Regions from separate parts of the Pectobacterium araliae genome, predicted to be linked through region 3. Evidence: predicted binding sites of a transcription regulator. Region 3 holds the regulator's gene; each other region holds the start of a gene.
What was found. The regulator LexA, encoded in region 3, represses DNA repair genes until DNA is damaged. The targets are predictions, from matches to a motif close to TNCTGTATGTACATACAGNA.
Positions count from the first base shown of each region.

Region 1 (3,542 bases), 2.1 Mb from region 3:
ATGAAGGGCGCACGCCGGGACTTTTGAGCCGGGCGCGTTTGTCTGCGCTGGCGGCTTGCTATCCGCAACAACAGGGCGGCTACCCGCTCAGTTATCAACTGGTTTATGGAGTAATTTATCGTGATTGAACGCTGGTTTGTGACGGGCACCGATACTGAAGTCGGGAAAACGGTTGCGAGTACGGCGCTGCTTCAGGCCGCGGGTCGCGCCGGATACCGTACCGCTGGCTATAAACCCGTGGCGTCCGGCTGTGAGATGACGGCTGATGGTATTCGCAACAGCGACGCGCTGGTGCTTCAGGCCAATAGCCGTATTCATCTTGATTATCCGATGGTGAACCCACTGGCGTTTATGGAACCGACCTCGCCGCATATTATCAGTGCGGCGGAACAGCGGCCGATTCATCTTTCGGAGCTGTCAGCAGGGTTACGTGCATTAGAAATACAGGCGGATTGGGTGCTGGTCGAAGGCGCTGGCGGGTGGTTTACGCCGCTGTCGGAGCAGGACACGTTTGCCGACTGGGTGGGGCAGGAACAGCTTCCTGTAATTTTGGTCGTCGGTATCAAATTGGGCTGCATTAACCACGCGATGCTCACCGCCTTTGCCATTCAACATGCCGGTTTGCACCTTGGCGGCTGGATCGCTAATGACATCATTCTGCCTGGGAAATGGCATCAGCCGTATCTACAAACGTTGCAACAGCGCTTGCCTGCCCCGATGTTGGGTGAAATTCCTTATTTATCGACTCTCCATCAGCATGATCTAGGGCAGTATATTGATATTGAATTATTAAATAAATGAGCCCTACATCATTCGATTTCAGAACAAAACGGTAAAACCCCCCTTTTAGGGATGACAACAGGTTTTACCATTTATACTGTTATACTGTTATCGATTTAATGAGGGTTAAACCTATACCTTTATTGATACCAATAGATAAAACCTTCGTTGCTTTGCCTCCCCCCTCCCGGTAATACCTGAATTGTGGCATGGTTGTCCCCGCTGTTTTTAGTCTTTTTCCGTCTAATACTTATGCGATAAATCACAGAAAGAGTGTGAAGAAAATCCATATCAGGGGGGATCATGGGTGAAGCGGGTGTTTCTCTAACTCAGGGCTGATGCGGGGTTGTGGGAGTTATCCACCATTTCTGTGGATAACTATGTGTATTATGGATAGACAACGCGTCTTAAGCGAGAGCTGGCGCGGCTTGTCGCTGGGTTGACGCTATTCTCCACGCTTTTGTTAATCTATTTATTATCATATGGTTAAGTAAAATCAAGTGTCTTGAACATCAACGGTGTGTAGTTGCATGAATTAACGTCACTGATCATCCCAGGATGTTACATTTTTACCTAATCTGGGGATAAATCATGATGATTTTATCTGGTAGATTAAAGATGAATGTGCTAGCAAATTAATTCGTCGATTAATCATCCAATCCAGCGATAATTTTCTTGATGCTGTTTTTATATCCAGTATCATGGCGGTGGCAAATTTCATCATTGGCATTCAGAATAAAGTTCCGAGTGTCCCCCCACGAACATCGTATTTAGCGATGAGCAATAACGATAAGTAGCGTGCTTAACGATGAGTAAAGTATTTACACTGAATTCTGACTTTAAACCGGCAGGCGATCAGCCTGAAGCCATTCGTCGTTTAAAAGAGGGTCTGGAAGACGGGCTGGCGCACCAAACGCTGCTTGGGGTAACGGGCTCAGGTAAGACGTTCACCATCGCCAACGTGATCGCTGACCTCAATCGGCCGACGATGATGCTCGCGCCGAATAAAACGTTGGCAGCCCAGCTGTACGGTGAAATGAAAGAATTCTTCCCTGATAACGCCGTCGAGTATTTCGTCTCGTACTATGACTACTATCAGCCAGAGGCTTACGTTCCCAGCTCAGATACCTTTATTGAAAAAGATGCGTCGGTTAACGAACATATCGAACAGATGCGCCTTTCCGCGACAAAAGCGCTGCTGGAGCGGCGCGATGTGATCGTTGTGGCCTCGGTGTCCGCGATCTATGGTCTGGGCGATCCCGATCTCTATCTGAAAATGATGCTGCACCTGACACAGGGGATGCTGATTGATCAGCGCGCTATTTTGCGGCGTCTGGCCGAATTGCAGTATGCCCGTAACGATCAGGCGTTTCAGCGCGGTACGTTCCGCGTGCGCGGTGAGGTGATCGATATCTTCCCAGCAGAATCTGACGAAATCGCGCTGCGCGTTGAACTGTTCGATGAAGAAGTGGAACGACTGTCGCTGTTTGACCCGCTGACGGGTCACGTTCTCCAAACGGTGCCGCGCTATACCATCTATCCAAAAACGCACTACGTCACGCCGCGTGAGCGTATTTTGCAGGCGATGGAAGACATCAAGGTTGAATTGGCTGACCGTAGAAAGGTGCTACTGGCGAACGATAAGCTGGTGGAAGAGCAGCGGTTAAGTCAGCGCACCCAGTTTGATCTGGAGATGATGAACGAGCTGGGTTACTGCTCCGGTATCGAAAACTACTCACGTTACCTTTCCGGTCGTGGCCCCGGCGAGCCACCACCGACGCTGTTTGACTATTTGCCTGCGGACGGGCTGCTGGTCATTGATGAATCCCACGTCACCGTCCCCCAGATCGGCGGTATGTATCGTGGCGACCGCGCGCGTAAAGAGACGCTGGTCGAATACGGTTTCCGGCTGCCTTCAGCGCTGGATAATCGACCGATGAAATTTGAAGAATTTGAAGCGCTGGCTCCACAGACGATCTACGTGTCTGCGACGCCGGGTAACTATGAACTGGAAAAATCGGGCGGTGACGTGATCGATCAGGTGGTTCGCCCCACCGGATTGCTCGATCCGATCATCGAAGTACGGCCTGTTGCGACACAGGTGGATGACCTGCTTTCCGAAATTCGTCTGCGTGCGGCGATTAACGAGCGGGTACTGGTGACCACGCTGACCAAGCGCATGGCGGAAGACCTGACGGAGTATCTGGAAGAACATGGCGAGCGGGTACGTTATCTGCACTCGGATATCGATACCGTCGAGCGCGTGGAAATCATCCGTGATTTACGTCTTGGCGAGTTCGACGTACTGGTAGGGATCAACCTGCTGCGTGAAGGGCTGGATATGCCTGAAGTGTCGCTGGTGGCGATTCTGGATGCTGATAAAGAGGGTTTCCTGCGTTCCGAACGTTCCCTGATCCAGACGATTGGCCGCGCAGCGCGTAACTTGCGTGGCAAAGCCATTCTCTACGGCGACCGGATTACGGCATCAATGGCGAAAGCGATTGGTGAAACGGAGCGCCGCCGCGAGAAGCAGGAAGCCTACAACACCGAGCACGGCATTGTGCCGCAGGGCATCAATAAGAAGATTTCCGATATTCTGCAACTGGGTCGGCCGACGAACAAAGGCAAAGGACGCGGCAACCGTAAAGCGGCAGAACCGACAGCACGTTATGAACTCATGACGCCGAAGGCGCTGGAACTGAAAATTCGCGAGCTGGAAAGCAAGATGTTGACGCATGCGCAGAATCTTGAATTTGAAGAGG
Region 1 is NZ_AP028908.1:1,749,139-1,752,680, forward strand. Features, by position in the region: gene bioC (malonyl-ACP O-methyltransferase BioC) at 1-128, shown strand, start outside; gene bioD (dethiobiotin synthase) at 121-801, shown strand; gene uvrB (excinuclease ABC subunit UvrB) at 1,589-3,542, shown strand, end outside.
Region 1: uvrB (excinuclease ABC subunit UvrB) is a predicted target of LexA. The motif match lies at 1,460-1,479, and genes of this name have one in related genera.

Region 2 (3,542 bases), 1.9 Mb from region 3:
ACAGGTTGCGCAGGCGGATACGCCTTTGCCTTTAAACGCTTCTTCAGATGGCAGGCCAAGGTAGCGAGCTGATGCACCCGTAGCGATGATCAGCGCATCACAGGTGTATTCGTCGCTATCGCCGAATAAACGGAATGGACGGTTCTGCAAATCAACACGTTCAATATGATCAAAAATCACGTCGGTATTGAACTTGGTCGCATGTGCATGCATACGTTCCATTAACAACGGGCCAGTTAAATTGTCGGCATCGCCCGGCCAATTTTCTACTTCGGTCGTGGTCGTCAACTGACCGCCTTTTTCCATACCCGTGATTAATACTGGCTGTAAATTCGCGCGTGCAGCATACACTGCGGCAGTGTAGCCAGCGGGGCCTGAGCCCAGAATCAATAACTTGTGATGTTTAACGGTACCCATGCTTTCCTCATTTCATGACGGCGAACAATGTTCATATAACCAGCCTTTACGACCAACTCGTTTCTTTAACGACGAACATATCTACCACGAACAATGAGAAAGATTGTAAGGAAATTACAAGAGTAAAAAAAGTATGCAGAAAAGTTGCTGGCTATTTGTTTAATCGTTAATGACGATGGAGAACATAAATTGCTGAAAAACCGGCCATATTCATAAGTAAAATGATTGAGCTTACCTCGGTAGAGGGCTCTGGCTTATCGAATCTGGCAGTTTCTTCTGATTTTCGTTGTTTTACTTTGACAATCGGCTGTGCATTTGCGAAAACATCTGGGTAAGAGGAAATTTTTTGTATGTGAACAGTTAAAAGCTCGGCTTTTTATTCGTTTTTGCGCAGGCAGGCCCTTGGGCCACGGATATGACGTGATGGCCTTCTTCGTTGGTCAGTAATACATGGGGCGATAACGAGAAGTTAATGACTGTTGATATACAAAATAAGCAGCGTGTCTTCTTTAAGGGTAACTCTGATACATGAGGTCTATCGGGGTAAAGCGGTGCAGGGAAAAGTGAAGAGAGACAATAATAATGGTAGACACTAAAAAGCGACCAGGAAAAGATCTCGATCGTATTGATCGTAACATCCTGAACGAATTGCAAAAAGATGGGCGTATTTCCAATGTCGAGCTTTCCAAACGTGTTGGGCTGTCGCCAACACCTTGTCTGGAGCGTGTGCGACGTCTGGAAAGACAGGGGTTCATTAATGGCTACACAGCGCTGCTAAACCCGCATTATCTGGATGCGTCACTGCTGGTTTTTGTTGAAATAACGCTGAACCGCGGTGCACCTGATGTGTTTGAACAGTTTAATTCTGCGGTGCAGAAGTTGGAAGAGATTCAGGAATGCCACCTGGTTTCCGGCGATTTTGACTACCTATTGAAAACGCGCGTACCCGACATGTCCGCTTACCGTAAACTCCTGGGCGAAACGCTGCTGCGTTTGCCGGGTGTAAACGACACCCGTACTTACGTGGTGATGGAAGAAGTGAAACAAAGTAACCGTCTGGTCATTAAGACTCGATAAACGCGTGGGTGTAAAACCCGATAAATTCAGCTACACTCCTGTGAATTTATACAGTCCCAGCGCCGGGGTTTCTCGGCGCTTTGTCATAAACCTTACAGGCCCCTGGAGAGACTCTTGAGCCAGGAATATACAGAAGATAAAGACGTTACCCTGAAAAAACTCAGCGGAACACGTCGTTTGCTTGAAGCGATTCTAATCGTTGTGGCACTTTTTGCGGTTTATCTCAGTGTCGCATTGCTCAGTTTCAGCCCCTCCGATCCCAGTTGGTCGCAGACTGCATGGCATGAACCTATCCATAACCTTGGTGGTGTGGCGGGTGCTTGGTTGGCCGATACGCTGTTCTTTATTTTTGGCGTTCTGGCCTATGCTATTCCGCCGATCATGTTATCCCTGTGCTGGGCCGCTTTCCGCCAGCGTGATAATCATCAATCCATTGAATATTTTACTTTCTCACTTCGCCTGATTGGGACGTTGGCGCTAATCCTGACTTCTTGCGGTTTGGCTGCGCTGAATATTGACGATCTCTACTATTTTGCTTCCGGTGGTGTATTGGGAAGTTTGTTGAGCAGTTCAATGATCCCGCGTTTTAACAGTATGGGCGCTACGCTGGTTCTGTTGTGCGTATGGGGGGCTGGGTTAACGTTGTTTACTGGCTGGTCATGGCTAACCATTGCCGAAAAAATTGGTGCGGGTGTATTGGGCTGTCTGACGTTCATGTCAAACCGCTCACGTCGCGATGAGGATGAGGAGTATCGCGAAGAACACGGTCGTGAAGAAGATGAGAACGAGGTGCTTAGCTTGCATCACGATGAAGCATCAGGTGAAGCGGCAACACAACAGCGTGATGACGATGACGTCCTGTTTTCTGCTCCCCCGGTTCCGGTTGCTAATGCCGTACACGATACGATGGCAGATAGCACGATAGAGACGGTATCACCTTCAACTGGAAACGAGCCAGCCGCTACACAGCCGATACTCTCAGCAGAAAGGCCAGCGGCAGCATGGTCTGATGCACCCGTGTCTGGCACTGTGCCGCCAATTACCCCATCTGCGATCGACTCGACGCCGCCGCTGTATTCGTTTGAGGTTCCTGAAGCGCCTATAACGACGCCAGATCCCCATGGCAGTGTGTCTATTCCTTATGGAAATGCTTACGAGAATCGTGTTGTACCGCCGATCGTCATGCCATCATCAGAGATTCAACCGTTTGCTGAGCCATCACAATCTGCACGCGATACCGATTTCAATGCGAATAACACTTTTACGCCGGCGTTCAGTGCTGATGCGGATGATAATCCGCAGATTAAACGCGGCGTAGGGCCGGAACTGCCGCGCCCGAATCCGGTTCGGATTCCTACTCGCCGCGAGCTGGCGTCGTATGGAATAAAGTTACCGTCGCAGCGGCTAGCCGAAGAACAAGCCAGGTTACAGGCGCAGAGCGGTAGCGCAGAGGCGGAGTTAACGAACGACGTGTATCAGGAAGAAACGCCGGATGACATCGCCCTGCAAGAAACTGCGTTGCAACAAGCGTATTTGGATCAGCAGCGTCAGCGTTATGGCGACGAGTATCCGTTACAGGAAGACGATGAAGACACACTCTTGCAAGCCCAACTAGCCAAAGATTTCGCTGCACAGCAGCAGGTTCGTTATGATGCCATCGCGTCACAACCTAATGAGATAACGCCTGTGCCGACAGTGTCACCTGCGGCCAGTGAGTCGGTTCGCCCAACGCCTGTAGCACCGCATAACGCCTTTTCATTCTCGCCGTTCAGCGCAGAAAATGAGCGCGAATCTGAACCGCATGTTTTTAGCGAGTCCTCGACTTTACCGCCGTCCTATCGCGCCGAGCCAGCGCTTCCGCCGATACACGCTGGTGAAGATGAGGACGATGACGACGATAAGCACAGCCCGCTGATGTTTGGCCAGCCAGTGCAACCGACACCAACGCCTGTTGAGGCGGTGAAACAGGAAAATGCGGCAGTGCCAGCGCATCATCCGGCAATGGATGGCCTGATTCATCCGTTCCTGATGCGTAATGAACAACCGTT
Region 2 is NZ_AP028908.1:1,922,081-1,925,622, forward strand. Features, by position in the region: gene trxB (thioredoxin-disulfide reductase) at 1-417, opposite strand, end outside; gene lrp (leucine-responsive transcriptional regulator Lrp) at 1,000-1,494, shown strand; gene AACH44_RS08755 (DNA translocase FtsK 4TM domain-containing protein) at 1,609-3,542, shown strand, end outside.
Region 2: AACH44_RS08755 (DNA translocase FtsK 4TM domain-containing protein) is a predicted target of LexA. The motif match lies at 1,531-1,550, and genes of this name have one in related genera.

Region 3 (3,542 bases):
CGTCTTCGCAGGAAAACGCCACTCGCTCGGCGTTTTTATTCAGCCGTGGTAAGATATCCGTCTTGTTCCTCAATGTGTCAGGTGATATGACAATGGATTCAACCAAACAGGACAAACTTCTTGCCCAGGCTGAACAGATTTGTCAGCAGCGCGCTGTGCGTCTAACACCACAGCGGTTGGAGGTTCTACGCCTCATGGCACAACAAACGGGTGCGATCAGCGCTTATGACCTGCTGGATCTTCTGCGACTCACTGAACCTCAGGCCAAACCGCCTACGGTGTATCGCGCACTGGACTTTCTGCTGGAACAGGGCTTTATTCATCGCGTTGAATCAAACAACAGCTACGTGTTGTGCCACCATATAGAAGACCACAGCCATACGTCTGCCCTTTTCATCTGCGACCGCTGTCGGCAAGTCACTGAACGCCAAACCGAAGGTGTAGAAGAAACGCTACGCAGTCTGGCGCAGCAGTCAGGATTTACACTGCGTCACAGCGTGGTGGAAGCACATGGGTTGTGTGGTGACTGTCAGGAAGTAGCATCATGCAAACAGCCGGATCATTGCGATCACGACCATACGGTCCCAATTAAAAAACGATAGCCCCGAAGGCTATCGTCTCTTTCAGCGAAGAAGCATCACGTCCACTACCAGTGATATTTGTGGTGCTCTTCCCAGAGTTTCACTTCTTTCTCTGCCGCTTCTTTTGCGTACCCGTAACGCTCTTGGATTCTCCCCACAAGTTGGTCACGTTTACCTTCGATGACCGTCAGATCGTCATCCGTTAATTTGCCCCATTGCTCTTTCGCTTTACCTTTAAACTGTTTCCAGTTACCGCTGGCTTGGTCTTTATTCATAAGAATCTCCCTACCTTAGGTGAATTGCGCATAAAAAATCGTGACTACCGACTTATGCGTCAGTTTCAGATAAATAGATTTATTCAATAAGCAGCATCATAGCTATGTGAACCATGACGGTGCTCTTCGCCACTGTCTGCCTTGATTACCGGGTTATCTACATGTGATGGCTAATGATCAATCGACAAACGAGCAATCAAGATAAAAATGCTCACCTTGATAAAAATTATAGCCGAATATTTCACTCAACATGAAAAACAAAGAATCTGTGACTAAAGCAGGCGTTGGGAAAGAGAAAATCACTGCAAAAAACAGTGAAGAAACAGAGGGTAATGAGGATCGTAGAAAACGCGCGCGAAATGTAACTAAATATATGCAACGAGCAGATTAACACGCTAAACGATGAATACAGAACATGATGCACTGACCCAGACAGACGAGCAGTGCATCTCTGTGAACGGTTAGCTCCAATCGCTGTTACGAATCACGCCAACCGCTAAACCTTCTATCGAAAAGCTTTGCTGACGTAGATCGACAATAATAGGGGCAAACTCTTCATTTTCAGCGAGGAGGTGCACTGTATTGCCCTGCTTCTTCAGGCGCTTCACCGTCACTTCATCGTCGATACGCGCCACCACAATCTGACCGTTGCGCACATCTTCGGTTTTATGTACGGCCAGCAAATCGCCATCCATAATACCAATGTTTTTCATCGACATCCCACTCACCCGCAGCAAGAAATCAGCGCTGGGTTTGAACATCGCAGGGTCAACCTGATAGTGACATTCGATATGTTCCTGCGCCAGCAGCGGTTCACCTGCGGCCACGCGCCCCACCAGAGGAATCCCCGTCTCTTCTTCCATCAGCAGACGAATACCACGAGAAGCGCCCGAGACAATTTCAATCACGCCTTTACGCGCCAGCGCTTTCAGATGTTCTTCAGCCGCATTGGGAGAGCGGAACCCCAATTGTTGGGCAATTTCCGCCCGTGTTGGCGGCATTCCGGTTTGCGCAATATGATCGCGGATCAGGTCATAAACCTGCTGCTGCCTTGCTGTTAATACTTTCATTCCGCCCCCTGGTTGTTTATACAGTCTTGCTGTGAGTATATACAGGTAAGGCACAATTGGGAATGAAGATATCGGTAAAGCCCCTGACTTTTACTCATTTATGCGTGCCGTCAGGCAAAATGTTGCCAGAGGATACTGCCCCACACAACAACGGCTAACAAGATAGCCACAAAGACAGCGGCCGACCCAATATCTTTCGCCCGACCAGATAATTCGTGATGTTCGAGGCCAATGCGATCGACAACCGCTTCAATGGCGCTATTAGCCAACTCAAACAGCATAATCAATACCACAGACCCGATCAGCAGCAGTTTTTCGACCAGCGTAACTGGCAGTAAACACGCGATAATGACGCCGACCAGGGTCAGTATCGTCTCCTGACGAAATGCCGCCTCATGCTGCCACGCCTGCTTCAGCCCCTTAAAGGAATAACCGGTTGCCTTAATAATCCGGGTCACCCCCGTTGCTTTATTCATTTATCCTCCGCTATTTATGCAAAATAGTTCGCATTTTAACGCACCTACGTTGTCTCATCACCACAGATCTCCGGCGCAGTTTCTGGTATCCTTGCGGCGCATTGCTAACAAGAGGCTCCACGTTGTTATGTCAGGTTGGCGTAAAATTTACTATAAATTATTGAATCTACCACTGAAATTGCTGGTAAAAAGCAAAGTTATTCCCGCAGATCCAGTGGTCGAGTTGGGGTTAGATCCCTCACGTCCTATACTCTATGTTCTGCCTTATAACTCTCAGGCGGATCTCTTGACGCTACGTGCGAAATGCTTGGCATTGGGGCTATCCGATCCTTCGTTATCGTTCGAATTCAATGGCGTCGAACTTCCTAGCCACGTCTTTATTAATGACGGGCCGCGCGTCTTCCGCTATTACGTTCCCAAGCAGAAATCCGTCAAACTGTTCCACGACTATCTGGACCTGCATCGTGCCAATCCAGATTTAGACGTACAGATGGTGCCGGTTTCCGTGATGTTTGGGCGCTCCCCGGGTCGGGAAGGCCACTCTCAGGCCGCACCACACCTGAGATTGCTCAACGGTATAGAGAAATTCTTCGCCGTCCTGTGGCTAGGTCGCGACAGCTTTGTCCGCTTCTCCAGCCCGGTGTCGCTGCGCTATATGGCGACCGAGCACGGCACTGACAAAACCATAGCCCACAAACTGGCGCGTGTCGCACGTATGCATTTCTCCCGCCAGCGTTTGGCGGCAGTTGGGCCACGCTTGCCGGTGCGTCAGGAACTATTTAACAAGCTGCTGGACTCCAAAGCGATCAAGAAAGCCGTAGACGATGAGGCACGCAGTAAGAAGATTTCCCACGAGAAAGCGCAGCAAAATGCCATCGAGCTGATGGAAGAAATCGCTGCCGACTTCTCCTACGAAGCGGTGCGTCTGTCAGATCGCGTCTTGAGTTGGACGTGGAACCGTCTTTATCAGGGGATTAACGTCCATAACGCCGAACGCGTGCGGCAACTGGCGCAGGATGGTCATGGCATTGTCTATGTGCCCTGCCACCGCAGCCATATGGATTACCTGCTGCTGTCCTACGTCTTGTACCATCAGGGTTTAGTGCCGCCGCACATCGCCGCAGGTATCAATCTTAATTT
Region 3 is NZ_AP028908.1:3,848,546-3,852,087, forward strand. Features, by position in the region: gene zur (zinc uptake transcriptional repressor Zur) at 93-602, shown strand; gene AACH44_RS17495 (CsbD family protein) at 647-856, opposite strand; gene AACH44_RS17500 (hypothetical protein) at 1,107-1,247, shown strand; gene lexA (transcriptional repressor LexA) at 1,318-1,926, opposite strand; gene AACH44_RS17510 (diacylglycerol kinase) at 2,037-2,402, opposite strand; gene plsB (glycerol-3-phosphate 1-O-acyltransferase PlsB) at 2,530-3,542, shown strand, end outside.

Region 4 (3,542 bases), 420 kb from region 3:
CATACTTTGCTGCTACAGAATGAAAAACCTCAGCCACCATGACTTCTTTTTCATCCCTGGCGACAGTCCGAAAACCAAAGTCGGCCGTATTCTCCTGCTCACTTGCCATCTTATCCGCCTACTATTTCAGTCAAATTTCGGGTCTACCCATTAATGGTGAGAGTGTACCAGACCCAGATAAAAACCCCACTGCACTAATTTCGCAGTGCATAAGTGCCAAGCCCGCGAAATCCATATCTATTTAGTACGAATGAGTACCGGTAGCGAAGGGGGTTTCCCCTTCTTCACCCTCCGTTTTCACGGTTGATGAAACGGCGTCGGGTGCTACGGCATCCGGTAATTCATCGCGTTCAGTGTGCTCATGGGCCGTTGCTTTTTCTGCTAATGACGGGCTGATCGTGCGTTTAATTTCTACGCCCAGCGTACGAAACCCCTCAGCCTGGCCAATAAGGTTACCACGCCCAGAGGAAAGTTTATTCATCGCCTGACGATAAGTGCCCTGCGCTTTATCCAGACTCTGCCCCAGCGCTTCCATGTCGTCGACGAACAGCCGCAGCTTATCGTACAACCGCGAGGCTTTTTCGGCGATCTGCTGTGCATTGCGGCTCTGTTGTTCATAGCGCCATAAATTGTTGATGGTGCGTAATGCCACCAGCAGCGTGGTTGGGCTGACCAGCATAATATTGTTCTTCAGCGCCTCGTTGATCAATTCAGGCTGACGATCGATAGCGACCAGAAAAGCAGGCTCAACGGGAATAAACATCAGCACGTAGTCTAGTGAACGCAGCCCTGGAAGCTGCTGATAATCTTTGCTGCTAAGTTGCCGAATATGGTTGCGAACCGAGAGTAAATGTTCGTTCAGCGCTACGCTACGCTCTACGTCATCGTCACTATTGAAATAGCGCTCGTAGGCCACCAACGACATCTTGGCATCGATCACGACATCTTTGCCCTGCGGTAAACGCACGATGACATCCGGCTGCAAGCGGCTATTTGCCCCCGTTTGTACGCTGACCTGCGTTTGATATTCATAGCCTTCACGCAGACCGGAGGCTTCCAGCACGCGGCTTAACACGACTTCTCCCCAATTGCCCTGTGTCTTATTGTCGCCCTTCAGTGCTTTCGTCAGGTTGATGGCTTCATGTGCCATCTGCGCGTTCAGCTGTTGCAGATTGCGGATTTCATGCGCCAACGTGTGACGTTCGCGCGCTTCCGCGCCAAAGCTGTCCTGCACCTGACGGCGGAACCCATCAAGCTGCTCACGCAGCGGCATCAGCAGCTTATCCAGACTCTGTTTATTTTGTTCATCCACTTTACGACCACTGTGCTCAAAAATCCGGTTTGCCAGATTCTCAAACTGCGTCGTCAACCGCTGTTCGCTGTTTGCCAGCAGTCGCTGCTTCTCTTCCGCCGCCATCCGGGTTTCCTCCAGCCGAATAGTGACTTCCCGCAGCTCCGCTTCCTGCGCGCTATTGATTTCACGTAGCGTTCGCAATTCCTGATTTAACTGCGCACACTCCTCACGGAGTTCACCGAGCTGTTGCAGCTTTTCATGGCTGGCAGAGAGCTGAGCATGAACCGTGCGCAGCTCTAGCTCGTTTTGCCGCAGCCGCTGTTCGTCCTGCTGCTTTGCCTGCTGCTGCTCGCTGAGTGACTGTTGAGCCTGCTGCAATGTCTGCGCCAGCAAGCGCTGTTCAGTGTCATGCTGCGACAGCTTCTGCTGATGAATCAGACTGGCAACCAACCACCCGATCAGTAACCCGACCGCACTGCCACCCAGACCATAAAATATGCTGATATCCACTTTGCCTCCGCAGGCCTTTCACGCTGTCGCTCAAGGTAAAATGATACTGTATGGATGTCCAGAAACAATTCTGATGGGGAAGACGCTGAGCTGAAAAATGCGAGCCGCATTCCAGATGAACATGGATAGATGATAATTTGTAGAAGAATTAGATGGGTGACGCAGAAATCCCCCCCAACGCGAAACACCACGCTGGGGGGAACGGCTTAGACCTATTCCAGTGGCTTAATCTAAGCGCTGTTTCGCATCATCAATCGCTTTAGCGACCTGCTGCGGTGATACCCCACCCTGTGCAGCACGTTTATCCAGACAGGATTGCAACGCCAGAATCGGGTATACATCCTCGCCAATCACGGCGCTGAATTTTTGCAGATCGGCCAACGGCAGTGCTTCCAACGCTTTGCCCTGACGAATGGCTTCAACTACCGCTTCGCCCACGATATGGTGCGCTTCACGGAACGGAACGCCTTTCGCGACCAGATAGTCTGCCAGTTCTGTTGAATTTGCGTAGCCTTGCTCGGCCGCTTCTTTACAGCGCGGACGTTTCACCTGAATACCTTCCAGCACCAGACTTGCCATCATCAGGCAATCGTGCCAGGTATCCAACGCATCAAATAGCCCTTCTTTGTCTTCCTGCATGTCCTTGTTATACGCCAGCGGCAGACCTTTGAGCGTCATCATCATGCCGGTCAATGCCCCCTGTACGCGGCCACATTTACCGCGAATCAGCTCCAGCGCATCCGGGTTTTTCTTCTGCGGCATCAGGGAAGAACCGGATGTCACACGGTCAGACAGCTCAACGAACGCCGCTTCACCACTGTTGAAGAAGATCAAATCTTCGGCAAAACGCGACAGGTGGATCATACCGATCGAGGCGTCGGACAGCAGTTCCAGTACATGATCGCGATCGGAAACCGTGTCCAGGCTATTGCGCGTAGCTGAGGCAAATCCCAGCCAGCCCGCCAGTTGCTCACGGTCAATCGGATAAGCCGTTCCTGCCAGCGCGCCACAGCCCAGTGGGCTGACATCCAGACGCTTCAGCGTATCTTCCAGACGGCTTTCATCTCGCACTAGCATTTCATGATAGGCCAGACACCAGTGTGCAAACGTCACCGGCTGTGCGCGCTGCAAGTGGGTGTAACCCGGCATCACGGCATCCTGATTCGCTTCTGCCGTTGTGACCAGCGCCTGACGCAGCTGGCGTACTGACAGCAGCAGCTCGGCAATCTGTGCTTTGCACCACAGCTTCAGGTCGGTTGCGACCTGATCGTTACGGCTACGACCGGTATGCAGTTTTTTACCCAAATCGCCGACTTTCTCAATCAGGCGCAGCTCAACCCAACTGTGAATGTCTTCTGCATCGCTTTGCAGGATCATTTCAGGATCGGCTTGCACCTCAACCAGCAGCGCATTCAGCGCCTGTTCCAGCTGCTGCTGCTCCTGCTCGCTAAGCACATTGACCGTCACCAACGCTTTCGACCAACCGATCGAGCCAACGATGTCCTGCTCCGCCAGACGGTAATCAAACCGCAGTGAGTCATTAAATTGTTTAAAACGCTGATCTGCTGCCTGACTAAACCGACCGCCCCACAAAGCCATAACTCTTACTCCCAGAATTTAATTCATATTGGTATCGCATCATGCCATACCCAGAAACGACTTACGCCAGAATACGCGTGCCAATCGCCACGCCATTGAACAGCGCAGGTAGCTGCTCAGCATGACGCCAGCTGGCGAT
Region 4 is NZ_AP028908.1:4,267,477-4,271,018, forward strand. Features, by position in the region: gene ubiE (bifunctional demethylmenaquinone methyltransferase/2-methoxy-6-polyprenyl-1,4-benzoquinol methylase UbiE) at 1-109, opposite strand, end outside; gene rmuC (DNA recombination protein RmuC) at 242-1,804, opposite strand; gene argH (argininosuccinate lyase) at 2,030-3,403, opposite strand; gene argB (acetylglutamate kinase) at 3,465-3,542, opposite strand, start outside.
Region 4: rmuC (DNA recombination protein RmuC) is a predicted target of LexA. The motif match lies at 1,849-1,868, and genes of this name have one in related genera.